DNA from 3 places in the Pseudomonas sp. Stari2 genome. Region 3 is predicted to be linked to each of the others. Evidence: riboswitches for the same ligand, from Rfam matches in the RefSeq annotation. Region 3 holds a riboswitch; each other region holds the start of a gene.
The links. Region 3 has a riboswitch for cobalamin ahead of cobW (cobalamin biosynthesis protein CobW). Riboswitches for the same ligand answer to the same signal wherever they lie in the genome.

Region 1 (5,555 bases), 670 kb from region 3:
GCCTTTTCCAGATCGGCATCCATTGCATCGCTCAGTTCCCGAGCGCGCTGCTGCTTGTGCAGCAAGGCACCGAGGGTCGAGAGGTCGTTGTGGATGAGTTCGAAGTAATCCAGCGAGTGTCCGTTGCAGGCCGACTCCAGCAAATACGAAGCCACGCCGTTGCGCTCCAGTCCGCTGCGTGACGTGACGCCGTTGCCAAACGCCGTGGCGAAGCCGCCGACCACGAGATCCGGTTTCTGCGCGTACAGCACTTCGCTCGATGGATAGCGGGGCGAAATCACCGGCACGCCGAAGTACTCGGATTGCGGCGTACCGGTGTCATCCAGATAGGCGACGCCGGCCAGCGCCGGGCCGGCGCCCAACGCCAACACAAGATCGGCCGCATGCTGGTTGAGCGCAACAATCCGCGACGGTGGCGACACCGGCAGGTGCCAGGTCTCGCCACAATTGCGATAATCATCTGCCAGAACCGGCGAAGTGCAGAGCAGGGCACCCGCCAGAAAACACAGCCTTCTCATGAGCGCTCCTTGATCAACAGATCCTCGACCACCTCGCCGCCCACCAGGTGCACTTCGACCAGCCGTTGCGCATCCGCGTGGCTGCGCACGCCATACCAGCAGGTCTCCGGATACACCGTCATGACCGGCCCCAGGTTGCACGGGAATTGACAGTGCGTGCGGGTCAGCAAAACGCCGCCGGGGGTCTCGATGCGGTCATGGGCCAGCAAGTGCCGACGCAGGGTTTTCCATAGCTGCAAGGCGCCGCGCTGGGTGCAGCGCGGGCCGGTGCAGAGGAATACGTGGCGGGCATGGGCGGGAACATGCGACCAGTCCGGGTGCGTGTCGACGCCGTCGATGGTTTTGATTTCAGCCATCAGAAACGGTACGTGTAGCGCACTTCGGAGGTGAACGGCCGTCCGAGGTTGTCGACGTTGCTCGAACGGCTGGTGACGTAGTCGCGGTCGAACAGGTTTTCCACCAGCAGGCTCAGGCGATGCTGATGGGCACCGTCGAGATAGCGATAAGCGTCGGCATCCACCACGGAGTAATGGCCGTACTCGACCTGCTTCGAGCTGATCACATCGCGGATATAGCGGATCGCACTGCCGGCGCCCCACATCCGGTCAACCGACTCGTAACCGATGCGGGAACGAGCGAAGAAGCTCGGAACATCGTTGAGTGTGACGCCGGCACGCGACTCGGTGAGGTTGCGGGTCATGTCCGCTTGCAGGCTCCATTGCGCGTTGAGCGCCAGTTTTGCGTCCGCCTCGAAACCACGCATCTGTATCCGCCCCTGGCCATTGACCCACTGAATGTCGTCGAGAGTAATCAGGTCATCGATCTTGCGTTTGAACAGGGTGACGCTGGCGCTGAACTCGCGATCGAGCAGCAAGCCTTTGTAGTCGAGGCCGAGTTCGGCGTTGCGACTTTTCTCTGGTTTCAGGTTGCGGTTGCCCAACTCGTCGCCCGGTTCGTTGACGAACAGTTGCTCGGCGTTCGGCAGTTTGTAGGCGGTGCCGTACTGGCCGCGCAGTGCCCAGTGTTCATTGAGGTCATACAACGAAGTGAGCATGCCGATCGTTGCGCTGTCGCCGCCGCTCATGGCTTCGTGACGAATACCGATGCTCGGATGCCAGTCGGGCAGGGCGTCGATCTGCGGGCGCATTTGAGTATAGAGCGCGTGGGCTTCAGCCTTGTCATTGTCGATGATCAGCACATCGTCCTGGCCCTTGAACCATTGGTTGTCCGTGCCGAACACCAGCACATGGCCGCCGGGCAATTCGGCCTTGCCTTCGGCCTGCACACCCCAGTCGGTGAAGCCCCAATAGTCGTTGTGGTTGATGGTTTTTACACCGCCATCGGACGTGTTGTTGATGCGCGTGTAGCGGGTATCCCAGTCGTTGATATGGCCTTTGACGAAGTAGCTCAGGCGTTCGTTGACGTTCTGTTCAAAGGTCGCCGTGGCGATCTGCTGGATACGGTCGTTGGTGGTCTTGTGGTTGTCCACCGGGCGGGCGAAGTCGAGGTTGGCGTCAGCGTACTGGTAGAACAGTTCCAGGCGCGCGTCATCGCCAAAGGACTGAATCGCCTTGCCGCCGAAGGTGGTGACTTCGTAGGCGCGCTTCTTTTCGCTGTCGTTCTTGATGTCGCGATTGCGAAACGGCTGATAGCCGTCCGAGACGTTATGGCTGACGTAGGCCAGCAAGCCCAGGTCGCCGAAACCGTTGGTGAAGATGTTCTCGACCCGCGCATCCTCGGTGGTGCCGCCGAATGTATCCACGCCCATGTTCACTTCGCCGGAGGCTTTGCGACTTTGCGGGCTACGAGTGACGATGTTGATCACGCCGGACACGGCCTGGGTGCCGAACAACAGACTTTGCCCACCCTTGAGCACTTCGATGCGTTCGATGGCGTTGGCCGGCAGGGTGTCCAGATACAGGCCGCCGTACAGGCGATTGTTCAGGCGCACGCCGTCGAGCAGGATCAGCGTGTCATCGTTGCGCCCACCCAGCAGCGAATAGGTGCCGTAGTCGAACGGGCCGTTTTTCGGCGCGACGTACAGGCCGGGAATGAACATCTGCATGACGCGGGTGACATCGGCGCTGGGGCCGGCGCGTTCGATCTGCTCACGGGTGACGACCTCGACCTTGCTGCCGAACTGCGCCATGTCCGCCACCGTGGTGGACTCCACCGACGGCGCGGAAACGATTTGCTGGGTGAGTTCGAGCGGTGCATCATCCGCCAGCAGCAGGGGGCTGAACAGGCAGCCGAACAACAGGGATGGAGCCGGAGTGTTGAAAGGTCGAATCATTGTCTTCTCGAAAGGATCTTCGCAGAAGAGCATGCAGGAGAAGGCATCGCGCACACGCCGACACCGGCCCATGCCCGCCCACCGCAGGAGTTTGCCAAACAGAATTTCAGGCCGGTCTCCGGGCTCGCGCGTATGGACGCTTTCACCTTCCCATGGCCGTCTGGCCACAGTGGTGTATCGAAAGCATCACGCGCCTACCGTTGCGGGGGCAGCACCGGACTTGTTCGAAAAGAACGTACCGGTTTCCCGTTTCACCCCATGCACGGCGGCATGGGACACCTGAAACAGGGCGGCATCTGAACATCCGGATGGGCGCTCGTCAACTTGCCGGATCAAGCCTCGCGCGTATTCTGCTGAACGAAACGCTCGATCAACCACCGCGCCGCCGGCCCCGGTGGCACATCGGTGCGGTAGATCGCGTCGAAGGTGTATTGCCCGCTGGTGTATTCCGGCAGATCCAGTTGCACCAGTCGGCCGGTATCCAGATCTTCCTGGATCATCGGCCGGGGCATGTTGCCCCAGCCGATGCCCTCGCGCAGCAGCATGTGCTTGGCACCCAGGTCCGCCAGGCGCCAGGTGCGGTTGCTCAGCACAGCGAATTCCTTGTCTTTGGTCAGTTGCGAGCGATCCGACAGCACCAGTTGCGTGTGCTCGCGCCCGGCACCCGGAACATTGCCTTCAGCGGTCGCCAACGGGTGATTCGGCGCCGCCACCGGAATCAGCTCGACGCTGCCGATGCCGATTTTTTCGATGCCGTTGATGCCGTCATTCATCGGGCCGCTGACGCCAACCACCGCGCCGCGATTGATTACCAACTCAGTCACGGCGCCGAGCGCTTCAATGTGCAGATGCAGGGCAACAGTGGGGAATTCCTCGCGAAAGGATTTCAGCGCATCCACCACGCGCTCGGCGGGCAACATTACGTCGAGTACGACATGCACTTCGGCTTCCAGCCCCTGCAGCAGGCCTTTGACCTTGGCGCGCAAGCCATGCACGCCGTTGGCGATGGTCCGGGCTTCGGCCAGCACAGTGCGGCCGGCGTCGGTGAGTTGCGGTTTGCGGGTGGTTTCACGATCGAAGAGGGTGACGCCCAGTTGCATTTCGAGATTGGCAATCGAGTAGCTGATGACCGAGGTCGCCCGGTGGAGCTTGCGCGCCGCGGCGGCAAAACTGCCGACTTCGACGACGGTAAGAAAGACCCGCAGTTGATCGAGTGTCGGTGTGCCTGGGTCGGAGATCATGTCGGTGTCCTTGAGTCGCCATGGAGGCCTATATTGGGTGAACAGCTTGCCTATTTTATCGAACGTAACGATCTAAATTAGTCGTCTATTCAGATGAGCTGTCGAGGCGCAACATTTCTTCATCCGGACGGTTCAAGTCGAACCGGACCCCATTGAAGGAAATACTCCCATGGCTACTTCTGCAAACATCGCTCAAGCAACTGCTGTACAGAACGCTTCCGACACCAAACAAGCCTCGGCTGCCTTGATCGGCCGTGTCTTGCTCAGCGTGATTTTCATCCTCTCCGGTTTTTCCAAACTCGCCGCGCCGGCCATGATGATCGGCTACATCGGCTCGGTCGGGCTGCCGCTGCCGCAAGTGGCGCTGGCTTTGGCAATCATCGTCGAAATCGGTGGTGGCCTGGCGCTGATCGCCGGCTACCGCACTCGCACCGTCGCCGCTGTGCTGGCCGCGTTCAGCGTGGTCACCGCACTGGCCTTCCACAATGCGCTGGCTGACCAGAACCAGTTCATCCACTTCTTCAAGAACATCGCCATGGCCGGCGGCCTGTTGCAAGTCGTGGCCTTCGGTGCCGGTCGCTTCAGCCTCGACGCCCGTCGCCGCTGAAAGCCGGGCGCCGCGAGGGACAGGTTCCCTCGCGGCGCTTTGCCGTTTGTTGGCCGCCCTCTGTAACAGCATCGAGTAATCATCGTGACCGTTCAGCAACACCTCCCCGGCTACACTCGCGAACCCGTCACTCACCGCGCCCTTCGCTACCGCACCAGCGGCAGCGGGCACGGCTCGATCGTGCGACGGATGAGCTCTTCGGATCTGGGCCAGTTGATCAAACCCTTCGTGTTCCTCGACCTCTTTGAAGGCGAAGCCTCGTTCATTCACAACATGCCGATGCACCCGGCGGGCGGTTGCGCGAGTATCTCAAGCAGGCGGATGGGGCGCTGCCGGTGTTCAAGTAAGCCCGGTCCCTGTTCAGGCCAGAAAACCCGCGAAGCCATCCCACAGCAGTTTCAGCGCCGTGACCACCAGCAAGCCGTAGCTGGCACGGTACATTCGGCGCTGATCCAGACTTGGATGCAGCCGCCAACCCAGCCAGACCCCGCTGGGTGCGGCGAGCAGGCTGACGAGCAATCACGTATTCATACAAATTCCAGCAACAGTGTTTGTCCAACCTGCCGATTTTTCAGCACCGCCTCAACCCTTAGCATTGTCTCCAACCCGTGAACGAACACGGTCCTCAACGAGACGGTGAACATCATGAACTTCAAGAAAATCGCACTGGTTTTAATGCTTGGCAGCTTTGGCGCGCACGCCTATGCGGACACTGCCGAGGCCAATAACACCCCGGTCGAGACCTACAGTTATGCGACCAAATTGGACATCGCGCACGTCATCTCGATCTCCGAACCTGCCAATGAATGTGCACCGTCGCCGGTTCAGATGACCTACGAAGATTCCTACGGTGAACAACACGTTCTGCAGTATCAAGTGATGGGCAGTGGTTGTTC
Region 2 (5,555 bases), 1.1 Mb from region 3:
AAGGCGAAAGCTTCATCGCGGGCGACGGCGATTCGCACGCCTTCGAGCAGCCTTTCGGTCCTGCCGATTTCAGGCGCGGCGAATTCCACGGCCGGTGGCAGCGCTACCTCGCAAGTGCCAGCCAGCGCTTCGGCGGCGGCGTCGAGGCGCACGTCGAGGTCATTGAGTTCGCTGGCCTGCACCAGACCGAGGTGGCGACTTGGCAGTTCGATCCCGGTTTCCCGGGACAACGCGCCATACCAGCGTAGGCCTTCAGTCAGACTGCCTTCGAGCAACTGCGCGTGACGCACTGTGCCAACGCGGTTGGCCAGCACGCCGGCGAACGGCAAGTCCGGCTGATAGCGCGCCAGGCCCAGCGCCAAGGCGCCGAAGGTCTGGGCCATGGCCGTGCCGTCGATCACGCCGAGTACCGGCACGCCAAAATGCCGCGCCAGATCGGCGCTCGACGGCGTGCCATCGAACAAGCCCATCACGCCTTCGATCAAGATCAGATCCGCTTCAGCGGCGGCTTCCCACAGCAGACGACGACTTTCCTGCTCGCCGACCATCCACATGTCCAATTGATAGACCGGCGCACCGCTGGCGCGCTCGAGGATCATCGGGTCAAGAAAGTCCGGGCCGCACTTGAACACGCGAACCTTGCGCCCCTGATTGCGGTGCAGACGCGCCAACGCGGCGGTGACGGTGGTCTTGCCCTGGCCGGAGGCCGGCGCGGCGATCAGTACCGCCGGGCAGTGACGTGGTTGATTCAAAGTTCGACGCCTTTCTGCGCTTTGATACCGGCCTGGAAGGCGTGCTTGATCATGCCCATTTCGGTGACGGTGTCGCCCATCTCGATCATTTCCGGCTTGGCGGCGCGACCGGTGACGATAACGTGCTGCATCGGCGGACGGGCCTGCAGATCGCTGAGCACCTGATCGAGGTCGAGGTAACCGTGCTTGAGGGCTATGTTCAGTTCATCGAGCACCACCAGACCGATTGACGGATCACGCAGCAGCTCGCGGGAGACTTCCCATGCCGCTTCGGCGGCGGCGATGTCGCGCTGGCGATCCTGGGTTTCCCAGGTAAAGCCTTCGCCCATCACATGAAAACGAACCTGCTCGGGGAAGCGGCGGAAGAACAGCTCTTCACCCGTGCTGTTGCGTCCCTTGATGAACTGCACCACGCCGCACTGCATGCCGTGGCCCATGGCGCGGGCGAGCATGCCGAACGCCGAGCTGCTTTTGCCTTTGCCGTTGCCGGTGAGCACCAGCACCAGGCCGCATTCGTCGGGCGAGTTGGCGATGCGCTCGTCGATCACGGCTTTTTTGCGCTGCATGCGCGCCAGGTGGCGCTCGTCGCGTTCAGGGGAATCAGTCATGGGGGAGCTCTCCGTTGAGGCTGGATAACGGCGGGCAGGCACAAGAATAGACGGCAACAAGCCTGGCATCGCCCACCGTGACGCCGCTGGATGGATCAGGCCGGTCTCCGGGCTCATGAGCGGCTTGCACCAGGCTGCGCGCCTTCCCGCTTTGAGCAGTGGCATCCGACGCAGCTTTCACTCATTTACCGTTGCGGGGGCAGCGCCGGGATCGTGATGGCTCTTCGCGTGAAGACCCTCCTCACCGGCTTCCCTGTTTCACTCTGTCGACAGCGGTCACAGAGCACCTGAAACAAGCCGCGAAGGTTAGAGGGTTGGGGGTGGAGCGTCAAATGAAGAGGCTCCCTGAAAGCGAATAACTGCCGTCGATCAATTATCTGACGCCAATCTTGTGCCACACTGTCAGCAGTGATATCAAAGAGCCATGCTTTTTGACTGCAGAGAGCACATCACAATAACAAGGGAGAGCACCATGCAAGGCATGATCATCAGCAATCCGCGGCTGGAATTCCTGCGCCCGGTGCTGGAACGCTGGTTTGACTGTATCGACCGCTACAACGCCGTGCGCGGCGACAATGACGCGCCTTACTGGCATGACGAAAAAGCCAACCTCGGCCTGCTGTCAGCCGCCGCCTGGATGGCCGAATTGGTGACCCTGCGTGACACCGCCACCCGCAAGCAGAACGAGGAAGGCGAACGCAATGCCCGCGCCGACCTGTTCCTGGCAGGCGCCGAAGATCGCGCCTACATTCAGGCGACCCAGCGCTGGCCGCGCGTCAACAGCCTGAATCTGACTCAGGCCCTGGCCGATATCACCGCCGACGCCAAGCGCATCAGCTACGCCAGCGATCTCAAACTCGGCTGCCTGTTCGTCGCCCCACAGAAAGCCCAGCACAGCGCCAGCCCGGAAGAACTGCAGGACATGGTCGACGACCTGCAAAAGGAGCACACCTGCGCCGTCGCCTGGTACTTTCCCTACGCCTACCGCAAATTGCGCAGCGAAGCCGGCAACTATCACCCCGGCATTGCCGTGCTTTTCAAGGAAGCCCGCGGCTGAGGGTTGAACCATCGGGCTTGTGCGCTTCTCTATGACTAAGAATGCATTCATAGGGAAGATCAGTAATGCGCAAGCCCCACCTCGTTTTCGTCATCGCACTCGCCGGAGGGCTCACCGCCTGTGGTGAATCCTCCAGCCTGCAAGTCTCGGACGGCACCGGCCCGTCCCCCAAACTGCCCGAACCGAACAAGACCCTGATCCCGACTGTGAACATCGCCCCGGCGATCGGCTGGCCGGCCGGCGCGAAACCGACGCCAGCGGCAGGCACTCAGGTAGCGGCGTTTGCCGAGAATCTCGATCACCCGCGCTGGCTCTACGTGCTGCCCAACGGCGATGTGCTGGTGGCGGAAACCAATGCACCGCCGAAACCGGACGATGGCAAAGGCATACGCGGCTGGGTGATGAAAAAAGTCATGGGCCGCGCCGGTGCCGGCGTACCGAGCCCGAACCGCATCACCCTGCTGCGTGATGCCGATCATGATGGCGTGGCCGAGACCCGCACGGTGTTCCTGCAGAACCTTAACTCGCCGTTCGGCATGACTCTGGTCGGCAACGATCTGTACGTGGCCGACACCGATCGCCTGTTGCGCTTCAACTACGAGCCCGGCGCGACCGAAATCAAGAGCCAGCCGATCAAGGTCGTGGATCTGCCGGGCGGCCCGCTCAACCATCACTGGACCAAGAACGTCATCGCCAGCAAGGACGGCAGCAAGCTGTACGTCACGGTCGGCTCGAACAGCAACGTCGGCGAAAACGGCCTGGATCAGGAAGAAGGGCGCGCAGCGATCTGGGAAGTGGACCGGGCGACCGGCAATCACCGAATCTTCGCTTCGGGCATCCGCAACCCCAACGGCCTGGCCTGGGAGCCGAAAAGCGGCGCGCTATGGACGGCGGTAAACGAGCGGGACGAGATCGGCAGCGATCTGGTGCCGGACTACATCACCTCGGTCAAGGATGGCGGCTTCTATGGATGGCCGTTCAGCTATTACGGCCAGCATGTCGATGTCCGCGCCGAGCCACAAAACCTGGATCTGGTGGCCAAGGCCATCGCTCCGGATTACGCCGTTGGGCCGCACACCGCGTCACTGGGCCTGACCTTCGCCGAGGGCGCCACACTGCCGGCCCAATTCAAGGAGGGCGCATTCATCGGCCAGCACGGCTCGTGGAACCGCAAGCCACACAGTGGCTACAAGGTGATCTTCGTGCCGTTCAGCGCCGGTAAGCCGAGCGGCACACCGGTGGATGTACTGACCGGCTTCCTCGACAAGGACGAGAACGCCCTGGGTCGCCCGGTTGGCGTGGTGATTGATCAGCAAGGTGGATTGCTGGTCGCGGACGATGTGGGAAACAAGGTGTGGCGGGTGACGGCGGCCAAATAGCCCAAACCCTGAAACAAAAAAAACCGTGGGAGCCAATATGTCCCCACGGTTTTTTATTGATTCGCAGCTTTACGGGTTATGCGCCAGATGTTCCGGCTGTAGAACGCGCTTGGCACTCAGATAAGCCTTCTGCCAATACGCTTTCGAAAGGCTGTCCAGCTTTACCGTACCGCCGGTGGCCGGGGCGTGAACGAAGCGCCCTTCCCCGACATAAATTCCCGCATGACTGACCTGAGAGCCGCCATTGGTGGCGAAGAAGATCAGGTCGCCGGTTTGCAGCCCTTCCTTGCCGACATTCGGCGCCTGCATGACGATCAACTCGCGCGTGGAACGAGGCAAGCTGATGCCGGCCGCATCGCGGTAGACAAAACCGATCAGGCCGCTGCAATCGAAGCCCGAGTCCGGCGTGTTGCCGCCCCAGCGATAAGGCGTACCCACAAGCCCGAGCGCGCGGAACAGCACATCTTCGGCGGCGGGAGAAAAAGCCTGGGAGGATCCGAACACAATCGGCGCGCGAACCACAGGGGCTGGCGGCGGAGTGCGGCTGGCGCATGCGCTGAGCAGCGCTGCGAAAAACATCAGGGCAAGGCGGGCCGTCATCGTCATAAGCAGAACATCCTGATCTGGCTGCGGCTTTTACTGCCGATTCGACAGAAAACAAAACCGCCTGCGTTGGGACGCAGGCGGTTTGCCATCAATATAGATCAGGATTCTAGCGGCTACGCGGCAAACTTCAAGTAAGACTTTAACTTCACCTTGTAAAGTTTAAGCCTATTGCCCCTGAAGGACCGCTTGTCGCCACGAGCGTGGCGACAAAGGAGTGATTACTTGCGAGCGGTAACCACGGTTGGAGCGTTCGCCAAAGCGCGTTTGGCTTCGATGAAGGTCTTGCTCCAGTAGCTGTCACCCAAGCTGTCGATGCGGACACCGCCACTGCGACGACTGCTGGAGTGAATGAACTGGTTGTCGCCCAGGTAGATCCCGGCGTGGCTTACACGACCGCGACGACCATTGGTGGCGAAGAACAGCAGATCGCCCGGCTCAAGGTTGCTGCGCGATACCAGCGGAGCATCTACGTTGATCATTTCGCGGGTGGAGCGCGGCAGGTTCATGCCGGCTTCTTCGCGGAAGAGATAGCCGATGAAACCGCTGCAATCGAACCCGGCTTCAGAGGTACCGCCAAAACGATAACGGGTACCGATCAGGGACATGCCGCGTTCAAGAATGCTGTCGGCCAGAACCGGAAGCTGGTAAGGCTTCTTGCCGTTGAAAGCGGCCAGTTCTTTTTCGGTGTCCAGCTCTTCCTGGTAAATAACGGAAGACTGGGCGGTGGCAGAATTTTTAGCCTGTTGTTGCTGCTCTTGAACAGGTGAATGAGCAGCGCAACCGAACAACAGGGTGACGAGTGCGAGAGGCACGAGGGGTGCGAAGCGCTTTAGCATGGGCACGACCGTGGCTGATAGTTGTAAAGAAGCCGAGACTATGCCCGCTATCAGCCTCATTTGCAAATTCAATCGATCTTTTTGTGACTTCCCGGTTTCTCGTTTACATCTAAGCGCTTAAGCCTATTTGAATCGAGACGCGGCCCGCGCAGTGCGCAGGAAAGCGGATTTTCTGGCGCCTGAAATATGCCGAAACCCGCTGAAAGCCCCGGTTTTACCAGCCCAGGGTTTCTTTCAGGAAGGGAATGGTCAGCTTGCGCTGAGCCTGCAAAGAGGCCTGATCGAGCTGCTCGAGCAGGTCAAAAAGCGCGCTCATG
Region 3 (5,555 bases):
GGACCGAGGCCTTGCTCGCTCTCGCGCCATCCGGGCTCGTTGTCCTGCGCACAAATCGCCTGAATCACCGGAATGTTGCGACGGAACGGCCGCAGATGCGGCGCTTCCGGGCTGGACTGGGCGAAACCGGTGGTGTTCAGAATCACCCCCGCCTCGACCTCATCCAGCCAGCCCTCGACCACCGACAGGCAGCCGGGCTCTTTCAGACTGGCCACGGCAATCGGCAGCGGATTGAGTCCGGCAGCCTGCAACCGTTGGCAGAACACGTCGATAAACGCCGTGTTGGCCGCTTGCAAATGCGAGCGGTAAAACAACACCGCCGCGGCCGGTTGAGCGGGCAGCCAATCGGCTTGCCAGTCACTCAGTTCGGCGGTGTTTTTGTTCGGGTGGTAAATCGCCGTGCGCGGCAGCGTTTGCGGCTCGCCCCACACGTAATCCCGCTCCAGCCAGCGATTGGCCAGACAGTGGAAGAAGTCCAGCGCATTGCCCATGCCGCCCTGACGCAGGAACTGCCAGAGCCGGTCACGATCCTCGGCGCCTACGGTGCTCAAGCCGCTAAGCTCCGGGTCGGGCCGATCATCTCCCGGCACCAGAATCACCTGCACGCCACGCTCGGACAATTCCACCAGCCGCTCGACGCCATAACGCCAATAAGCGATGCCGCCGTGCAGTGAAATCAGAATGACCTTGGCGTGACGCAGCACTTCGTCGACGTACAGGTCGACCGACGCATGGTTCTGCACCTGCATCGGATTGGCCAGGCGCACGCTAGGGTAATCGTCAGGCAGTTGCTGCGCCGCTTCGGCGAGCAGCGCCAGGCTGGAATCGCCGCTGCACAGGATCACCAGCTCGGCGGGGGTTTGTCCAAGGTCGGCAATGTTGTCATCCGACACGAAACCGCCGGGCTGGGTCCTGAGCAGGTGCATGGCTTAAACGCTGAGCGCGGCGCGCAGTTGCGCTTCGAGCTTGGCCGCGTCCAGTTCCTGGCCGATCAACACCAGACGCGTCACGCGCGACTCATCGCCCCCCCACTGACGGTCGAAGTGCTTGTCGAAACGCGTGCCCACGCCTTGAATCAGCAGGCGCATCGGCTTGTTCGGGATCGCCGCGAAGCCTTTGACCCGCAGGATGCCGTGCTGAACCACCAGTTGCGTCAGCGCATCGAGCAGCAGGCTTTCATCGGCTTGCGGCAGTTCGATGGAGATCGAGTCGAAGGCGTCGTGATCGTGGTCGTCGTGATCGTCATCGCCTTCACCGTGGTGGTGATCGTGATGGCTGTGGCGGCTGTCGATGTGTTCTTCGGAACCGGCGCCGAGTCCGATCAGAACGTCCAGCGGCAGACGACCGTTGCTGGCTTCGATGATTTTCACGGCTGGCGGCAGCTCTTCGGCGACTTCCAGACGCACACGAGCGAGGTCTTCAGGGCTGGTCTGGTCGGCCTTGTTGAGAATCACCAAGTCGGCGCTGGCCAGTTGATCGGCGAACAGTTCGTGCAGGGGCGATTCGTGGTCCAGGTTCGGGTCGAGTTTGCGCTGTGCATCGACCTGATCCGGGAACGCGGCGAAGGTGCCAGCGGCCACGGCCGGGCTGTCGACCACGGTGATCACCGCGTCAACCGTGCAGGCGCTGCGGATTTCCGGCCACTGGAAGGCTTGCACCAGTGGTTTCGGCAGGGCCAGGCCCGAGGTTTCGATCAGGATGTGGTCGAGGTCGCCGCGACGGGCTACCAACTCGCGCATCACCGGGAAGAACTCTTCCTGAACGGTGCAGCACAGGCAGCCGTTAGCCAGTTCGTAGACTCGGCCGGTGGCTTCTTCTTCAGTGCAGCCGATGGTGCACTGCTTGAGGATTTCACCGTCGATGCCCAACTCGCCAAATTCGTTGACGATCACCGCGATGCGGCGGCCCTGAGCGTTGTCGAGCATGTGCCGCAGCAAAGTGGTTTTACCCGAGCCGAGGAAACCGGTGACGATGGTGACGGGGAGTTTGGCCAGTGTTTTCATCGGATGCCCTTTGGCAAGGTGGCGGGCATACGGGACGAGGCCGGCAACGCGTGTGCGTGCCTGGAGAGTTCGCCACCGGATCACCCCGCCCGGTTGAAAGTGAGAATCTGTGACGAGGCAGGTCTCCTGGCTGACGGTGTTCGGGCCTTGGCCCGGTATTCGCTGCGCCTTCCCGCTGGCTCTGGATTGAGTTGGCAGTGGCGTAGCAGCGAACGGCACCGTTCACAGTTGCGGGGGCAGCCGCGGCTTGGACCGCGTTCCCTTCTTAGCTTCGGCGTGGGCCGAAGAACCTCGAAAGCGCAAGGCTACGCAGGGTGTGGGGATGGGTCAATGGTTCGTGGAGTTTGGGAACGAGAGCATATCCGTTGCTTCGGGTGCTGCCGCTGGCGGTTTCGCTCTTACAGCGAGTCCCTTTTTCAAACGCCAAAAAGGAACCAAAAGGCTTTTGCCCCGGCGTACGGCACTTCGCCTAGGCTCAGTGTTCCCTCGCTACGGTGTCCATCAGGGGGCATCGCCTCCGGTTTGCTTCGCTGCACCTCCTCTCGATGTATGCGGCTTCGCCGCACGGCGCTACGCGCCTACCCCCTGATGAACACCTCCGCTCGGCCTGCCGAAGGGGCAAAAAATCAAAAGCCAGAGCCAGAGCAAAAGCCAGATCAAAAGCCCCTCACCACGATGAGCGTTAGCTCAAGTACCGCTTTTGATCTCAAGGCCCATCGGCAGGCTGAGTGGAGGGATTGATTCGGGGTGGGAGCGCAGCGACCGTTTGGCGAAGCCAAACACATCGAGAGGAGGTGCAGCGAAGCAAACCGGAGGCGATGCCCCCGGATCGATCCCGGAGCGAAGGAACCCCGAGCCTCAGCGAGGGGCCGTACGTCAGGGTGAAGCCTTTTGGGTTACCTTTTCGGCGTTTGGAAAAGGTGACCCGCCGTAAGGGCGGAACCCTAAGTGGCCATAACCGCAGCAACGGATATGCCCACAAAAACGGATATGCCCACAAAATTGACTAAATTCCCCAACCCATGCTCTCCTACACAACTTGTTACGGGTGCCCTTCACAGGGTGAAACGGGAAACCGGTGAATCATGTGCTTTACTCTAAAGCCATGTCAGTCCGGTGCTGCCCCCGCAACGGTAAGCGAGCGAAGCGTCAGATCCACTGTGCCCACGGGCATGGGAAGGTGACGCTTGTGCAGGTCGGCAGACAGCCACCCCTCGTGAGCCCGGAGACCGGCCCGCAACACACAGTGCGCATCCTGCGTCACTGAACATAACAAACCCGCGGTGGGCGGGCGCTGTTCGAACCCCTGCGTGCCCGACTCGCAGGGGTTTTCATGCGCACCGTTCACCCGCTGACACACCAGAGGGAAGCGCCATGTCGATCATCAGCAGCACCGGCAGCAACACGGACAAAATCTCCAGCACCACCACCCTGAGCCAACGCCTGACCGCTGCGATCTTCGCGTCGATCCTGGGTGCCAGCCTGGTCTACTTCGCCGGTTTCTCGCACATCGAAGCGGTTCACAACGCCGCGCACGATACCCGCCACAGCGCTGCGTTCCCGTGCCACTGAGACCTGACGACATGATCAAGCGTATTGCGCAGACCGCAGGTTTCACCGGCCTTCTGGCCGCCCTGCTTCTGACGTTGCTGCAAAGCTTCTGGGTATCGCCGCTGATTCTTCAGGCCGAGACCTTTGAGAAAGCCGAACCGGTGGCCGAAGTCCACGAACACGCCTCCGGTACCGCCACCCACACCCACGATGCCGAAGCCTGGGAGCCGAAAGACGGCTGGCAGCGCGTGGTTTCCACCACCGGCGGCAATCTGGTCGTTGCCGTGGGTTTCGCCCTGATGCTGGCCGGTCTGTACACCCTGCGTGCGCCGACCAAGACCTCGCAAGGCCTGCTCTGGGGGCTGGCCGGTTATGCGACTTTCGTGCTCGCCCCGACACTGGGCCTGCCGCCCGAGCTGCCGGGCACCGCCGCCGCCGACCTGGCATCGCGCCAGATGTGGTGGATCGGCACCGCCGCGTCAACCGCTGTCGGCCTGGCGTTGATCGCGTTCGGTGGCAACTGGCTGCTGAAGATCCTCGGCGTAGCGATCCTTGCTGTGCCGCACGTGATCGGCGCTCCGCAACCGGAAGTGCACTCGATGCTTGCTCCGGTAGCACTGGAAGCCCAGTTCAAAATCGCTTCGCAGCTGACCAACGTGGCGTTCTGGCTGGCCCTCGGCCTGATCAGCGCCTGGTTGTTCCGCCGCAAAAGCGATGGTCAATACCACGCATGACCGATGACAGCGCAGCGCCGACCCTGGTGGTCGGCCTGGGCTGCCAGCGCGGCTGCCCGGCCAGTACGCTGCGCGCCTTGCTCGACCAGGCCTTACAGGCCCATCGCATCGAACTCGAAGCGGTCAAGGCTTTGGCCAGCATCGACTTGAAACGCGACGAACCCGGCCTGCAGGAACTGGCGGCTCAACTGGCGCTGCCGTTGCTGTACTTCAGCAGCGAAGAACTGGCCAGTTATCAGCAACGACTGAGTCACCATTCACAGATCGCCTTCGAACGCACCGGTTGCTACGGCGTGGCGGAAAGCGCTGCATTGGCGCTCGCCGAACAGCTGATTCAAGCCCCGGCAAAACTGCTGATATCCCGGCAAAAATACGCCCAGGCCACACTGGCATTGGCCGGCGCAGCGTAAATTTCCGATAATCCCCGCTTTCGATCATGAGCGTTCTTCATCTGAAGCGCTCTTGAAGCCTCGACCTGCCCTACTTTCACAGGATCCAACGATGACCGTTTACTTCATCGGCGCCGGCCCCGGCGATCCGGAATTGATCACCGTCAAAGGCCAGCGGCTGATCCGCAGCTGCCCGGTGATCATCTACGCTGGTTCACTGGTGCCGGCGGCGGTGCTGGAAGGTCATTCGGCTGAAACCGTAGTCAACAGCGCCGAACTGCATCTGGAACAGATCATCGACCTGATCAAGACCGCCCACACCAAGGGCCAGGATGTGGCGCGAGTACATTCGGGCGATCCGGGCCTGTATGGTGCCATCGGCGAGCAGATTCGTTATCTGCGCGAGCTGCAAATCCCGTTCGAAATCATCCCCGGTGTAACGGCAACCGCCGCCTGCGCCGCGCTACTGGGCGCCGAACTCACCCTGCCGGACATCTCGCAAAGCGTGATCCTGACCCGTTATGCGGACAAGACTGCGATGCCTGCCGGCGAAGAACTGGGCAACCTGGCGCAGCACGCAGCGACCATGGCGATTCATCTGGGGGTCAATCATCTGGAGAAGATCCTCGCCGAGTTGCTGCCGCACTATGGCGCGGACTGCCCGATCGCCGTGATCCACCGGGCGACGTGGCCGGATCAGGATTGGGTCGTCGGGACGCTGGAGGACATTGCCGAAAAGGTTGCCGACAAGGGCTTTCGGCGTACAGCACTGATTCTGGTCGGGCGGGTGTTGGGCAGCGATCACTTCAGTGAATCGTCACTGTATCGCGCGGGGCATGCACATTTGTATCGACCATAAAAAACGGCGCTCACGGGGC

Region 1: another riboswitch for cobalamin. It lies ahead of NH234_RS17115 (TonB-dependent receptor plug domain-containing protein); the one in region 3 lies ahead of cobW (cobalamin biosynthesis protein CobW).
Region 2: another riboswitch for cobalamin. It lies ahead of cobO (cob(I)yrinic acid a,c-diamide adenosyltransferase); the one in region 3 lies ahead of cobW (cobalamin biosynthesis protein CobW).

Annotation. Positions count from the first base shown of each region.
Region 1 is NZ_CP099760.1:3,797,644-3,803,198, reverse strand. It holds gene NH234_RS17125 (ABC transporter substrate-binding protein) at 1-518, opposite strand, end outside; gene NH234_RS17120 (ferredoxin) at 515-874, opposite strand; gene NH234_RS17115 (TonB-dependent receptor plug domain-containing protein) at 874-2,811, opposite strand; cobalamin riboswitch at 2,903-3,109, opposite strand; gene NH234_RS17110 (LysR family transcriptional regulator) at 3,144-4,052, opposite strand; gene NH234_RS17105 (DoxX family protein) at 4,222-4,659, shown strand; partial or broken gene NH234_RS17100 (pirin family protein) at 4,744-4,971, shown strand; gene NH234_RS17095 (hypothetical protein) at 5,020-5,178, opposite strand; gene NH234_RS17090 (DUF2790 domain-containing protein) at 5,305-5,555, shown strand, end outside.
Region 2 is NZ_CP099760.1:2,068,104-2,073,658, reverse strand. It holds gene NH234_RS09545 (cobyrinate a,c-diamide synthase) at 1-752, opposite strand, end outside; gene cobO (cob(I)yrinic acid a,c-diamide adenosyltransferase) at 749-1,360, opposite strand; cobalamin riboswitch at 1,441-1,666, opposite strand; gene NH234_RS09535 (hypothetical protein) at 1,833-2,417, shown strand; gene NH234_RS09530 (sorbosone dehydrogenase family protein) at 2,483-3,796, shown strand; gene NH234_RS09525 (C40 family peptidase) at 3,866-4,402, opposite strand; gene NH234_RS09520 (NlpC/P60 family protein) at 4,621-5,238, opposite strand; gene hda (DnaA regulatory inactivator Hda) at 5,453-5,555, opposite strand, start outside.
Region 3 is NZ_CP099760.1:3,123,408-3,128,962, reverse strand. It holds gene cobN (cobaltochelatase subunit CobN) at 1-926, opposite strand, end outside; gene cobW (cobalamin biosynthesis protein CobW) at 930-2,003, opposite strand; cobalamin riboswitch at 2,102-2,312, opposite strand; cobalamin riboswitch at 3,033-3,256, shown strand; gene NH234_RS14085 (CbtB domain-containing protein) at 3,378-3,575, shown strand; gene NH234_RS14080 (CbtA family protein) at 3,587-4,288, shown strand; gene NH234_RS14075 (cobalamin biosynthesis protein) at 4,285-4,698, shown strand; gene cobM (precorrin-4 C(11)-methyltransferase) at 4,790-5,536, shown strand.